DNA from 3 places in the Streptomyces sp. NPDC058691 genome. Region 3 is predicted to be linked to each of the others. Evidence: riboswitches for the same ligand, from Rfam matches in the RefSeq annotation. Region 3 holds a riboswitch; each other region holds the start of a gene.
What was found. A riboswitch is a leader RNA that binds a small molecule or an ion and turns the genes downstream of it on or off. The one in region 3 is predicted to bind cyclic di-AMP.
Positions count from the first base shown of each region.

Region 1 (3,263 bases), on a different contig from region 3:
GCTGTCGAATTCGGCGCGGCACACGGCGGAATCAGGCGCGCGAATTACAGTGCGGCCCTATTCTCCCAGTTGTATACGGCACTACTGTTAAACGTGACCGCTCGCTGTGTGTACGGCATGTTTCCAATTCCTCACCGAGGGGGCGCACCGCGGCCCGCGCGCTCCGGGCGGCGCAGCCGGTGCACCGAGGTGGCGCGCTCCACGTGGTCGGCCATCACCGTGCGTGCGCGCTCCGCGTCCCCGCGGGCGACGGCGTCCACGACGGATCCGTGCTCCTCCCAGGACTCCACCGCGCGGCCCGGCGAGTCGACCGCGTAGACCCAGGCGATCTTGTGTCGCAGCTGCGTCAGCAGCGCCACCAGCGTGGGGCTTCCCGAGGCCTGCGCCAGCGTCTCGTGAAACCAGCCGTCCAGCGCCGGCAGATCGGACAACTGCCCCTGCGCGGAACGTTCCTGTCCGAGCCGTACGAGTCCGCGCAACACCTTGACGTGCGCCTCCGTACGCCGCTGGGCAGCGCGCGCGGCGCCCAGCGGCTCCAGCAGGCCGCGGATCTCCAGCAGGTCCGCGGCTTCCTGGTCGGTGGGCTCGGCCACGGAAGCGCCGGCGTGCCGGCGGGTACGGACGAAGCCCTCGGACTCCAGGGTGCGCAGCGCCTCGCGGACCGGGACCCGCGACACCCCGTAGCGCTTGGCGAGCTGCTCCTCGGTCAGCCGGCTGCCCGGCGCGAAGTGCCCGCTGATGATGTCGTCACGGATCGCCGTGCACACCGCCTGGGCGGAGATACGGCGCCCCGCGCCGCCCGTCCCGTTCACGTCCGGTCCCACATCGCCGGTTCCTTCCATTTGCTGCCGACGACTGCTGCTTAATTTCCGCGTAACGCAGGTGCCGGCGTTTCCGTGGCGACTCTATTCCAGTACGCGGCCGATTCCGGCGGCGGCCCTGAATTCATGGAGCGTTTTTGGACACACCTCCGGGCATGCCGAAGGCCCCGGCGGGGGGAACCGGGGCCTTCGGGTGGGGGGAGGGAGGTGGACTGGGAGGCCGGGAAGGCCAGGGACAGTCAGGACGGTCGGGACCGTCGGGACCGTCAGAAGAGAACGCCGTGGGAGCGCAGGTAGGACACCGGGTCGACGTCGGAGCCGTACTCCGGGGTGGTCCGGGCCTCGAAGTGCAGGTGCGGGCCGGTCACGTTGCCCGTGGCGCCCGACAGGCCGATCCGCGTGCCCGCGGAGACCGTCTGGCCGACCGAGACGCCGATCGAGGACAGGTGGCCGTATTGGGTGTACATGCCGTCCGCGTGCCGGATCACGACGTTGTTGCCGTAGCTGCCGCCCCAGCCGGCCTGGACGACCGTGCCGGCGCCGACGGCGTGCACCGGGGTGCCGGTGGCCGCCTGGAAGTCCACGCCCGTGTGGTAGCCGGACGACCACAGGCTGCTGGTCGCGTGGTACGGGGTGCCGATGCCGCCGTGCACCGGCAGCATCCAGGACGTCAGGGACGTGCGGCCGTGCGAGCGCGAGGCGTGCGCCGCGCCACCGCGGGCCGCGGCCCGCGCCTCGGCGCGGTGCTTGGCGGCGGCCTTCGCCTTGGCGGCCTTGGCGGCCCTGACCGCCTCGGCCTTCTTGGCCGCCCGCTCCTTCATCACGTCCGCGACGTGCGCCGCGTGCTGCTTCTTGGCCTTCTTCGCCGCGGTGACCGCCGCCTTGTGCTGGGCTTCCGCCTGCTCCGCGAGGTGGGCCGCCAGTTCGCCGCTGACGGCGGCGCACTTGGCGAACGCGGAGCGGTCGGCGTCCGCGGCCTGGGCGGAGGCGGTGAGTGTGCCGGTGGTGACGGCGGTGAGCGCGGCGGCGCAGGCGACGGTGGTACGTATGGTGAATGACGCCATGGGCAGGCGGAGATCCTTTCCTTCCTTCTCGCCTACCGGGTTAGCTGACGGGTTCGGAGCAGGAAGGTCTCCTACGGGCGCCCCGGTGAGGGCGGGCCCGATTCACCCCAGGGGGACGACTTACGTGGGTCCCCGGCTCCCCAGGCTCACGCCCGACGGGGACTCGGCGATCGTTGCTCCGGTGCCGCGGGAGGCGGCTGATTCCGCCGGACAACCCGAGGACGCTAACCGCGCCCCCTCGGCCGCTCCAAAAAAATCCGGCCTTTTGTGCGGGATGCCACACTGCCGCCCAACTGGCGCCAACTGCCTTGAAAGCCACGTCTTCGCAGGCCGGCGTCGGTGTGCACGGACCACGACGCACCCTCCGCGCCTCCGCCGCGGACCCGCTGCCAGGGGACGTGACGGACGTCACCGTCCTGCCCCGCAGGGCAGGCGCCGGGGGCGGGGGCCCTTCGCGACCGGCCCCGGCCTCCAGTCGGCGCCGGTCCGGCTCACCCTCGGCGGGACCGCCGCGCAGCACGCGGCCCCGGGCGCCGCTGGGGCGTCCGGGGCCGCGGGGTGGGCGGGTGGGGTCAGGCGCCCGTGACGACCGTCACCGGGCCGATGCCGAGTTCGCGGACCGGGTCGGCGATCGCGGAGGCGTCACCGACCAGCACGACCACGAGCCGGTCCAGCGGGAACGCGGCGACGGCCGCCGCCGTGGCCTCGACCGTGCCGGTGGCCGCCAGGCGCTCGTACAGCCGCGCCTGGAAGTCGTCGGGCAGGAACTGCTCGACCTGGTCGGCGAAGGTGCCGGCGACGGCCGAGGCCGTCTCGTAGCGCAGCGGCGCGACACCCACGAGGTTCTGGACGGCGACGTCCCGCTCCTCGTCGGTGAGCCCGTCGGCCGCCAGGGTGCGCAGCACCTGCCAGGTGTCGGCCAGCGCGGGCGCGGTGACGTCGGTCGCCACGGAGCCGCTGATGCCGAGCAGCGAGATGCCGGTGCCCTCCGGCGTGGAGAGCAGGACCTGCCCGAAGGCGCGGACGCCGTAGGTGTAGCCCTTCTCCTCCCGCAGCACACGGTCGAGGCGCGAGGTCAACGTGCCGCCGAGGCAGTACGTGCCGAGCACCTGGGCCGGCCAGACCGGGTCGTGGCGGTCCGAGCCCGTGCGCCCGATGAGCACCTGGGTCTGGACGGAGCCCGGCCGGTCGACGACGATCACGCGCGCGGTGTCGTCCGCGGTGATCGCGGGCAGCGGGCGGCGCTCGGCGGGCTTGCCGCTCCACTCCCCCAGGGTGCTGCCGAGCAGCGCGTCGAGGTCGATCCCCGTGAGGTCGCCGACCACGACCGCGGTCGCGGTGGACGGCCGTACGTGCGCGTCGTAGAAGGCGCGGACGG
Region 1 covers NZ_JBHXSO010000026.1:20,346-23,608, reverse strand. Annotated here, with positions in the region: gene ACFWVC_RS19800 (GntR family transcriptional regulator) at 132-842, opposite strand; gene ACFWVC_RS19795 (M23 family metallopeptidase) at 1,088-1,885, opposite strand; cyclic di-AMP (ydaO/yuaA leader) riboswitch at 1,901-2,064, opposite strand; gene ACFWVC_RS19790 (M16 family metallopeptidase) at 2,458-3,263, opposite strand, start outside.
Region 1: another riboswitch for cyclic di-AMP. It lies ahead of ACFWVC_RS19795 (M23 family metallopeptidase); the one in region 3 lies ahead of ACFWVC_RS16415 (M23 family metallopeptidase).

Region 2 (3,263 bases), on a different contig from region 3:
GGGAAGTACGGGCCGCCGGCGGCCGGGCGCGCGGCCCGGACAGGCGCGCGCCGGAGTCCCGGTCACGGCGGGAAAGGGACAGCGTCGCCATGGCAGACCACCAGGAAGCATCCGTCACCCTGCCGAGCGACCCTGCCTCGGTACCCACGGCCCGTCGTTATGTGCGCGACCTGTTGGCGGAGTGGGGGATGACGGAGGACTCGTCGCCCGCCGACGCCGTCCGGCTGATCGTCTCCGAACTCGCCACCAACGCCGTGCTGCACACCCTCGGCCAGTCGCCCACCTTCACCCTCGACGTCCGGCTCGACCGCGACGAGCAGTTGCGGATCGGGGTCACCGACAGCCACCCCCGCTGGCCCCAGCGGCTGCCGGCCGCCGTCCAGCAGGACAACGGCCGCGGCATGGTGATCATCCGTCATCTCACGGCCGAGGCCGGGGGCCGGCTCCATGTCACGCCCACCGTCGATGGCGGCAAGACCGTCTGGATCACCCTGCCGTGGGTGGCGGCTGCCGCCCCGGTGGAGTGAACGCCGCGCCCCGAGGGGCACCACCGGGGACTCCGCCGTCATCCTGGGCACCAGACCCACCCGAGCCCCGCACTGACCAGGGCGCCGGCGGCGGCATGCGGGCGGCCCTGGGCGCGGAGCTGCCGGCCGGTGCCCGGCCCTGAGGCGCTCAGTCGTGTGCGGGCACCAGCAGCGCCTCGGCGCCGACGGGCGTGAAGCCGGCCGCCAGCAGTGCCCGTACGCTCGCCGCGTTGCCCGGGGCGATCTGCGCCCACAGCGTCTCGCCGCCCGGCACCAGACGGCGCGCCTCCAAGGCCAGCCGGCGGCCGAGCCCGGCGCCGCGTGCCGCGGGCTCGACCTCGACGGCCATCTCCCACCGGCCCGCCACTCCGCGCCCGATGAGCACCGTGCCGCCCGGGACCGTCCACACGCGTACCTCGTCCCGGTGCCGCAGCGCCCGCGCGGCGCGGGGATGCTCGCGGCCGGTGGTCTCCCGCAGGGCGAGCGGGGGTCCGGCCGGCGGGCCGGGCAGGGCGGTGGCCGTCGCCAGCAGGTCGATGTTGTTCACCCGGCGCCCGAGCAGCCCGCACAGGGCGGTCAGGAACGGCGGGTTGAGCGGTGCCGACAGGTCGCCGGGCGGGAGCAGCTCCCGGATGCGCCCGGGGTCGGCGTCGGCGAAGACCACGGAATGCGCCGTGAAGGCCAGGACGCCCGCGTCGCGTGCCGAGGGCTGCGGCACGATCGTCACCGAGCCGTCGGCGGGCGGGAGGACGCCCTTGGCGGCATCGGCGAGCAACTGCTGCAGCGTCATGGCCCCACGCTAGCCGGGCCGGTACGCCGCGGGGCCCCCGGGTGGGCGGCCCGGGACCCCGCGGCGCCGGGTCACTTCACACGGCCGTACCAGACGCTGCGGGTCCAGATCTTCTCCAGCCGCACCCGGCCGCCGGGTTTGGGGGAGTGCCAGATCCGCCCGTGCCCCGCGTATATCCCGACGTGGTAGATGCTGCTCCCGTAGTGGAAGAACACCAGGTCACCGCGGGTGCGGTCGGAACGGTGGATGTGGCGTGTGCTGTTGTACTGCGCGGCGGCGGTGCGGGGCAGTTTCCTGCCCACCTTCTTGAAGGAGTAGAGCGTCAGGCCGGAGCAGTCGAAACTGCGGGGGCCGGTGGCCCCGTACCGGTAGGGGGAGCCCTTCTTCGACGCCGCGACCTTCAGTGCCTTGGCCCGGATCGTCACGGCTTCGGCGTGCTGGGCCATGTCCGGCAGGACCGCGGGACCGGCGACGGCGGCCGCCGTGAGGGCGGAGACCGCCCCGAGCCGGGAGAGAACCGCGGACATGGCTGATGGCGCGATCATGCGCAAACCCTTCGTCGTCCGCCTGCGAAGGATGACCTGTCGGGTTCGGGCAGGCGAAGATGCCCGGCCGCTGGTGCGGCTTCACCCCAAGGAATCGGCCCGTGGGCCGGTCCCGTCGTACTCGGGTCCTCCGCTCCTGCCGTTGCGTTCGGTGTCGACCTGGCGTCCGCGACGGCGGCAGGACTCGGCGTCCGCGCGGACCGCCCCGCCGGATGACGGGGGCTTGTCGTCGAAGGGATGGTTACTCACAGAACTGGTCAGGACATAGCTCATCCGGTCGAATGTGAGTCTCTTCACGACTCACCTATTCGGGTGGACTCGGGTCTCAGGAGTGCCGTCTGACGACTCGAAACCAGTCGAACACCTGCGATGGAGCGTCAGATTCCGGTTGTGTGCGGCCGAAGCGCGCAAGTCGGGACCGTTCGCGTGTCGACGTGACGTACAACGATCGGGCGAGTCCATTCGGTGCTACTTCGTGTCGAGCCTGTGGCGCCGCGTGACAGACCGGTGGATGACCCGATCTGACGTCGACTCAAGATGACGGTCCGTCAGTGCGACGGTGGAAGGGGCAGGGTGACCAGCCGGGTACGCCGCTCCCCGTCGAGCACGCGCAGGGCGCGCTCGATCGTCGTGGTGTGCAGCTCGCTCTCCCCCCGCAGGTGCATCGTGGTCAGCGCGTCGCGCAGCTCCGCCGCGCGTCCCGCCAGGGCCTGGGCGGCCCGCAGCGCGCCGTAGGTGTCCCGGACGCGGGCGGGGTTGATCCTCCCCAGCAGATCCACGACCTCCAGATATGTGTCGATGAGTTCGCCCTCCGCGCGGGTCAGGGCGGGCAGCGGCGGCAGTTCGGGCAGCACGGCCGGTCACCGCACGGCGCGCGGGCCGGTCCCGCCGTCGCCCTTGCGGCTGACGGTGAGCCGGTCCACCAGTCCGTACGCGAGCGCGGACGGGGCGTCGAGGATCATGTCGCGCTCGATGTCGGCCCGGATCCGCTCCGCGTCCCGTCCGGTGTGCCGAACCAGCAGTTCCTCCAACTGGTCACGACTGCGCAGTAGTTCCCTGGCCTGGATTTCGAGGTCGGCGGTGGTGCCCTGGACGGCCTCCGGGAAGGAGGGCTGATGGATCAGTACCCGCGAGTGGGGAGTCGCCAGCCGCTTGCCCGGAGTCCCGGCCGCCAGTAGCACGGCCGCGGCCGACGCGGCCTGGCCGACGCACACGGTCGAGACGTCGCAGTTGACGAACTGCATGGTGTCGTAGATCGCCGTCATGGCGGTGAGCGACCCGCCGGGGGAGTTGATGTAGAGCGAGATGTCCTGCTCCGGGGCGGCGCTCTCGAGGTGGATCAGCTGGGCGATGACGTCGTTGGCGGACGTGTCGTCGATGGGCGTGCCCAGCAGCACGATC
Region 2 covers NZ_JBHXSO010000004.1:115,221-118,483, reverse strand. Annotated here, with positions in the region: gene ACFWVC_RS04650 (ATP-binding protein) at 90-527, shown strand; gene ACFWVC_RS04645 (GNAT family N-acetyltransferase) at 676-1,317, opposite strand; gene ACFWVC_RS04640 (C40 family peptidase) at 1,389-1,862, opposite strand; cyclic di-AMP (ydaO/yuaA leader) riboswitch at 1,867-2,026, opposite strand; gene ACFWVC_RS04635 (hypothetical protein) at 2,411-2,716, opposite strand; gene ACFWVC_RS04630 (ATP-dependent Clp protease proteolytic subunit) at 2,723-3,263, opposite strand, start outside.
Region 2: another riboswitch for cyclic di-AMP. It lies ahead of ACFWVC_RS04640 (C40 family peptidase); the one in region 3 lies ahead of ACFWVC_RS16415 (M23 family metallopeptidase).

Region 3 (3,263 bases):
GCCGACGCGGCCGATGGTGTCGCCGGTGGAGACCTTGCCCGAGGTGACGAGCATCGAGGAGAGGTGGCAGTACCAGAGCTGGGTGCCGTCGTCGAGCGTCAGGATGATGCGGTAGCCGTACGAACCCGCCCAGCCGGCCTCGGTGATGGTGCCGCTGTGGATGGCCTTGGCCGGGGTGCCGGTCGGGGCGGCGAAGTCCTGGCCGGTGTGGGTGTTGGCCCACAGGGAGCTGGACTGCCCGAAGCTCGCGGTGAGGGTGTACGAGGTCAGCGGCAGCATGTAGCTCTTGGCGAGCTCTGCCAGCCGGGCGGCCTCGGCCTTCTTCGCGGCCTCCGCGGCGGCCTTCTTCTTGGCGGCGGCCTCCTCGCGCACCTGCTGCGCGGCGGCGGCCTTGGCCGCCTTGGCGGCGGCCTGCTGCTGCGCGGCGGACCGCGCCGCCTCGTCGGCGGCGTTCCGCTGCTGCTGGGCCTGGTCCAGGATGCGGGTGCGCAGCGTCTCGCCGGCGTCCGGGCTCAGGGCCTGGGCGACGGGCTTGGCAGCGGGCTCGCTGTCGACCAGGGCGCCGAGCCCGGGCACCTTGGACACCTCGGGGATGTTGGGAAGGGAGACCGGGAGCGGGTTCTTGCCCTCGGCGGTCGCGACGCCGCCGACGCCGAGCACGGCGACGGCCGCGACGCCGAAGACCGCCGAACCACGGCTCAGGCCGCGCTGCTTGGCCACCCGGTGCCGGCCGCGGACGGGGGCGGTGGACTCCTCGGTGGGGTTCCACGGCTCGGTGGCCGCCTCCGGCTCGCCGAACGAGGGGAAGGGCTGGGCGACGTGCGCGTCCCGGAGGTCCGTGTCGTGGTCCGTGTCCGCTTCGCGGGTGCCGTACGCCTCGTCGAGGAAGGCGGCGGCTTCAACCGCGCTGCGCGGCTCGGGCACGGGGGCGACGGGCGTGACAGGCGCGACGGGTTCGGCAACGGGCCCCGGGGCGGGGGCCGCGGCGAGGGCCTCCTCGACCCAGCCCGCGGCGAAGTTCCACTCCGCGGTGTCCCAGCCGTCTATCGCGTTCTTCGTCGGCGGAGCCTGCTCGGTGGCCGGGGGATTCCAGCCGGCGGCCATGTTCCACTCGGCGGTGTCCCACTCGGGGTTGGTGTACCCGGTTCCTTGCTGCTGTTGTCCGGGTATCAGGGCAGGCTTGTTCGACGCCACGCGGGCGCACTCCTTTCCTTCCTTCTCGCCTACCGGGTTAGCTGACGGGTTCGGAGCAGGAAGGTCCCCTACGAGGACCGTGAAAGGCCCCCGATTCACCCCAGGAAGTGGTTCCCCGGTTCCCGCGAACGGGATTCAGCAAGCGCACGGCGCCGCCCTGGCGGGCGACGGGTGACCGCGCTGCGTTATCGAACGTTAATAGAGGCGGCAGCCAATTCCAAGCCGCTTCGGCGAGTTCACACGGGGAATCTATGGGGATGGAAAGGGCAGATCGGTACATTCCGCTGTGACTGCCGTGACCTGCGGGAGATGTGAGTGTGCATCAGTCGTTATGCGGAAGGGAGTGATCTGCTCACGGGGAGTGAGGGTCACCCTGCATCCCAGCCGCCCAACACCCGTTCCGGGCGGGTCCCGAGACGCCGCACGGCGGAGTCCGCGCCGGCTCGCGGCATGAGCCTGCGATGCACTTCAAGCCACGGATCGCCGGTGAACGTGACACTGCGGACGGCCGCCGCAGGGCGCCAGGCGGAGAGCGGCGGGCACCGCCGGAGGGTGGAGCGGCCGGGGGCGGCGGGCGACGGGCCGACAGCGCGGCCCCTCAGGTATTCCGAGCACCATGCGGCGGGGCCGTGAGGATCGTCACCCTTGACATCTTCGACTCCGCATGGTCTATCCCGAGTGATGGGCAAAATAAGCCGAATCAGGGCATGTTAGGCTTCGTGGCGGTCCGGGACCCACTGCGCGGCGCTGTGCCGTCGGCCACTCCGGCACATCAATCACTCCCGCACACACGGCTCGTCGCCTCGTCCGCCTGCCGCCCGTCGCGGGGCGGCACGGGCGCACATCCGGAGCCGTCCGCGAGCGGCGGGGAGCCCCCACGCCCCCTATGCGACGGCCGAGCGGGTGCGTCATCATGCCCGAGTACGGCGGATTCGCCCGATCTTGGAGGCTGGCATGAAGCTGGGCAAGGCACTGGCCAAGGGCTACGCGGAGGAGACCGGCGAGGAGCCGCCCGGCTTCGTGAGGGAGATCGAGGACGCGACGGCCCCCACGCCCGTGACGGCCGTGACGGCCCCGAAGACGGACGTCACCGCGGCACTGGGGACCGGGACCGCCGAGGCCGCGGTCCGGTGAGGATCGGGCGCCGCTTGCCGGAGGAGCGGACGGCGGTGCCGCCGACGGGCTGGAAGCTGGCCTTCCCGATGCTCTCCGCGGACGGTACGCGCGTCGGCTTCCGTGGCGTCTCCCTCGGCGGGCGCATCGTGTACGGCGTCCTGGACGACGCCCGGTGCGGCTACGGGAGGCGGCACGCCAGCCCGGGACGGGGCTGCGACTGCGGCTTCTACTGCCTGCACACCGCCGCCGAGGCGCAAGCGCTGACCTGCGCCACGGACTGCGGTGACGCGGTGATCCTGCAGGTCAGCGTGCTGGGCGAGTACACCCGGTACGAACGCGGCATGCGCTACGCCCGCCAGCGGGTGCGTACCGTCCGCATGGCGGCCTGCCGCTGCGGCCGCCCGGCGCGGGTCTTCGTGCGCGCCGGCACCGGCCTGCCGGGCTGGCGCGCCCTCCAGGCCCTTTGCCACGCTTGCGCGGCCGGCCTGTGGGTGCTGCGCCCGGCGGACTTCGGCCGGCTCGCCGGCGCCGGCGTCAACGTCACCGGCGAGGCCCCGCAGCCTGCCGACACCCCTCCTCTCCGCCAGGAGCTCGCCGCCGAGGCCGCTGCCCTGCGTGCCCGCCTCGACCACTTCCAGGAACGCCTCCGGCACCTGGAGGACGGCCTCTAGCTCCTCCCCCGGGATGACGCGCACGCCGCGCACGCCCAGGGCCGGCACCGCGCCGAAGCCCTCGCCAGAAGCCCCGCCAGAACCCCCCGCGCAAAGCCCGCGACCTGGGCGGGGACGCGAAGCCGGGCGGAGGCATGACCGGCCGCCCATACTGAAGGACATGGAGCACAACGCCGAGCTCAGGGAGTTCCTGCGGACCCGCAGGGCGCGTCTGAGCCCTCAGGACGCGGGGGTGGCGGTCAGCCGCACGGCGCGCAGGGTGCCGGGGCTGCGGCGGGAGGA
Region 3 covers NZ_JBHXSO010000020.1:47,558-50,820, forward strand. Annotated here, with positions in the region: gene ACFWVC_RS16415 (M23 family metallopeptidase) at 1-1,194, opposite strand, end outside; cyclic di-AMP (ydaO/yuaA leader) riboswitch at 1,206-1,345, opposite strand; gene ACFWVC_RS16420 (hypothetical protein) at 2,149-2,328, shown strand; gene ACFWVC_RS16425 (hypothetical protein) at 2,343-2,981, shown strand; gene ACFWVC_RS16430 (helix-turn-helix domain-containing protein) at 3,142-3,263, shown strand, end outside.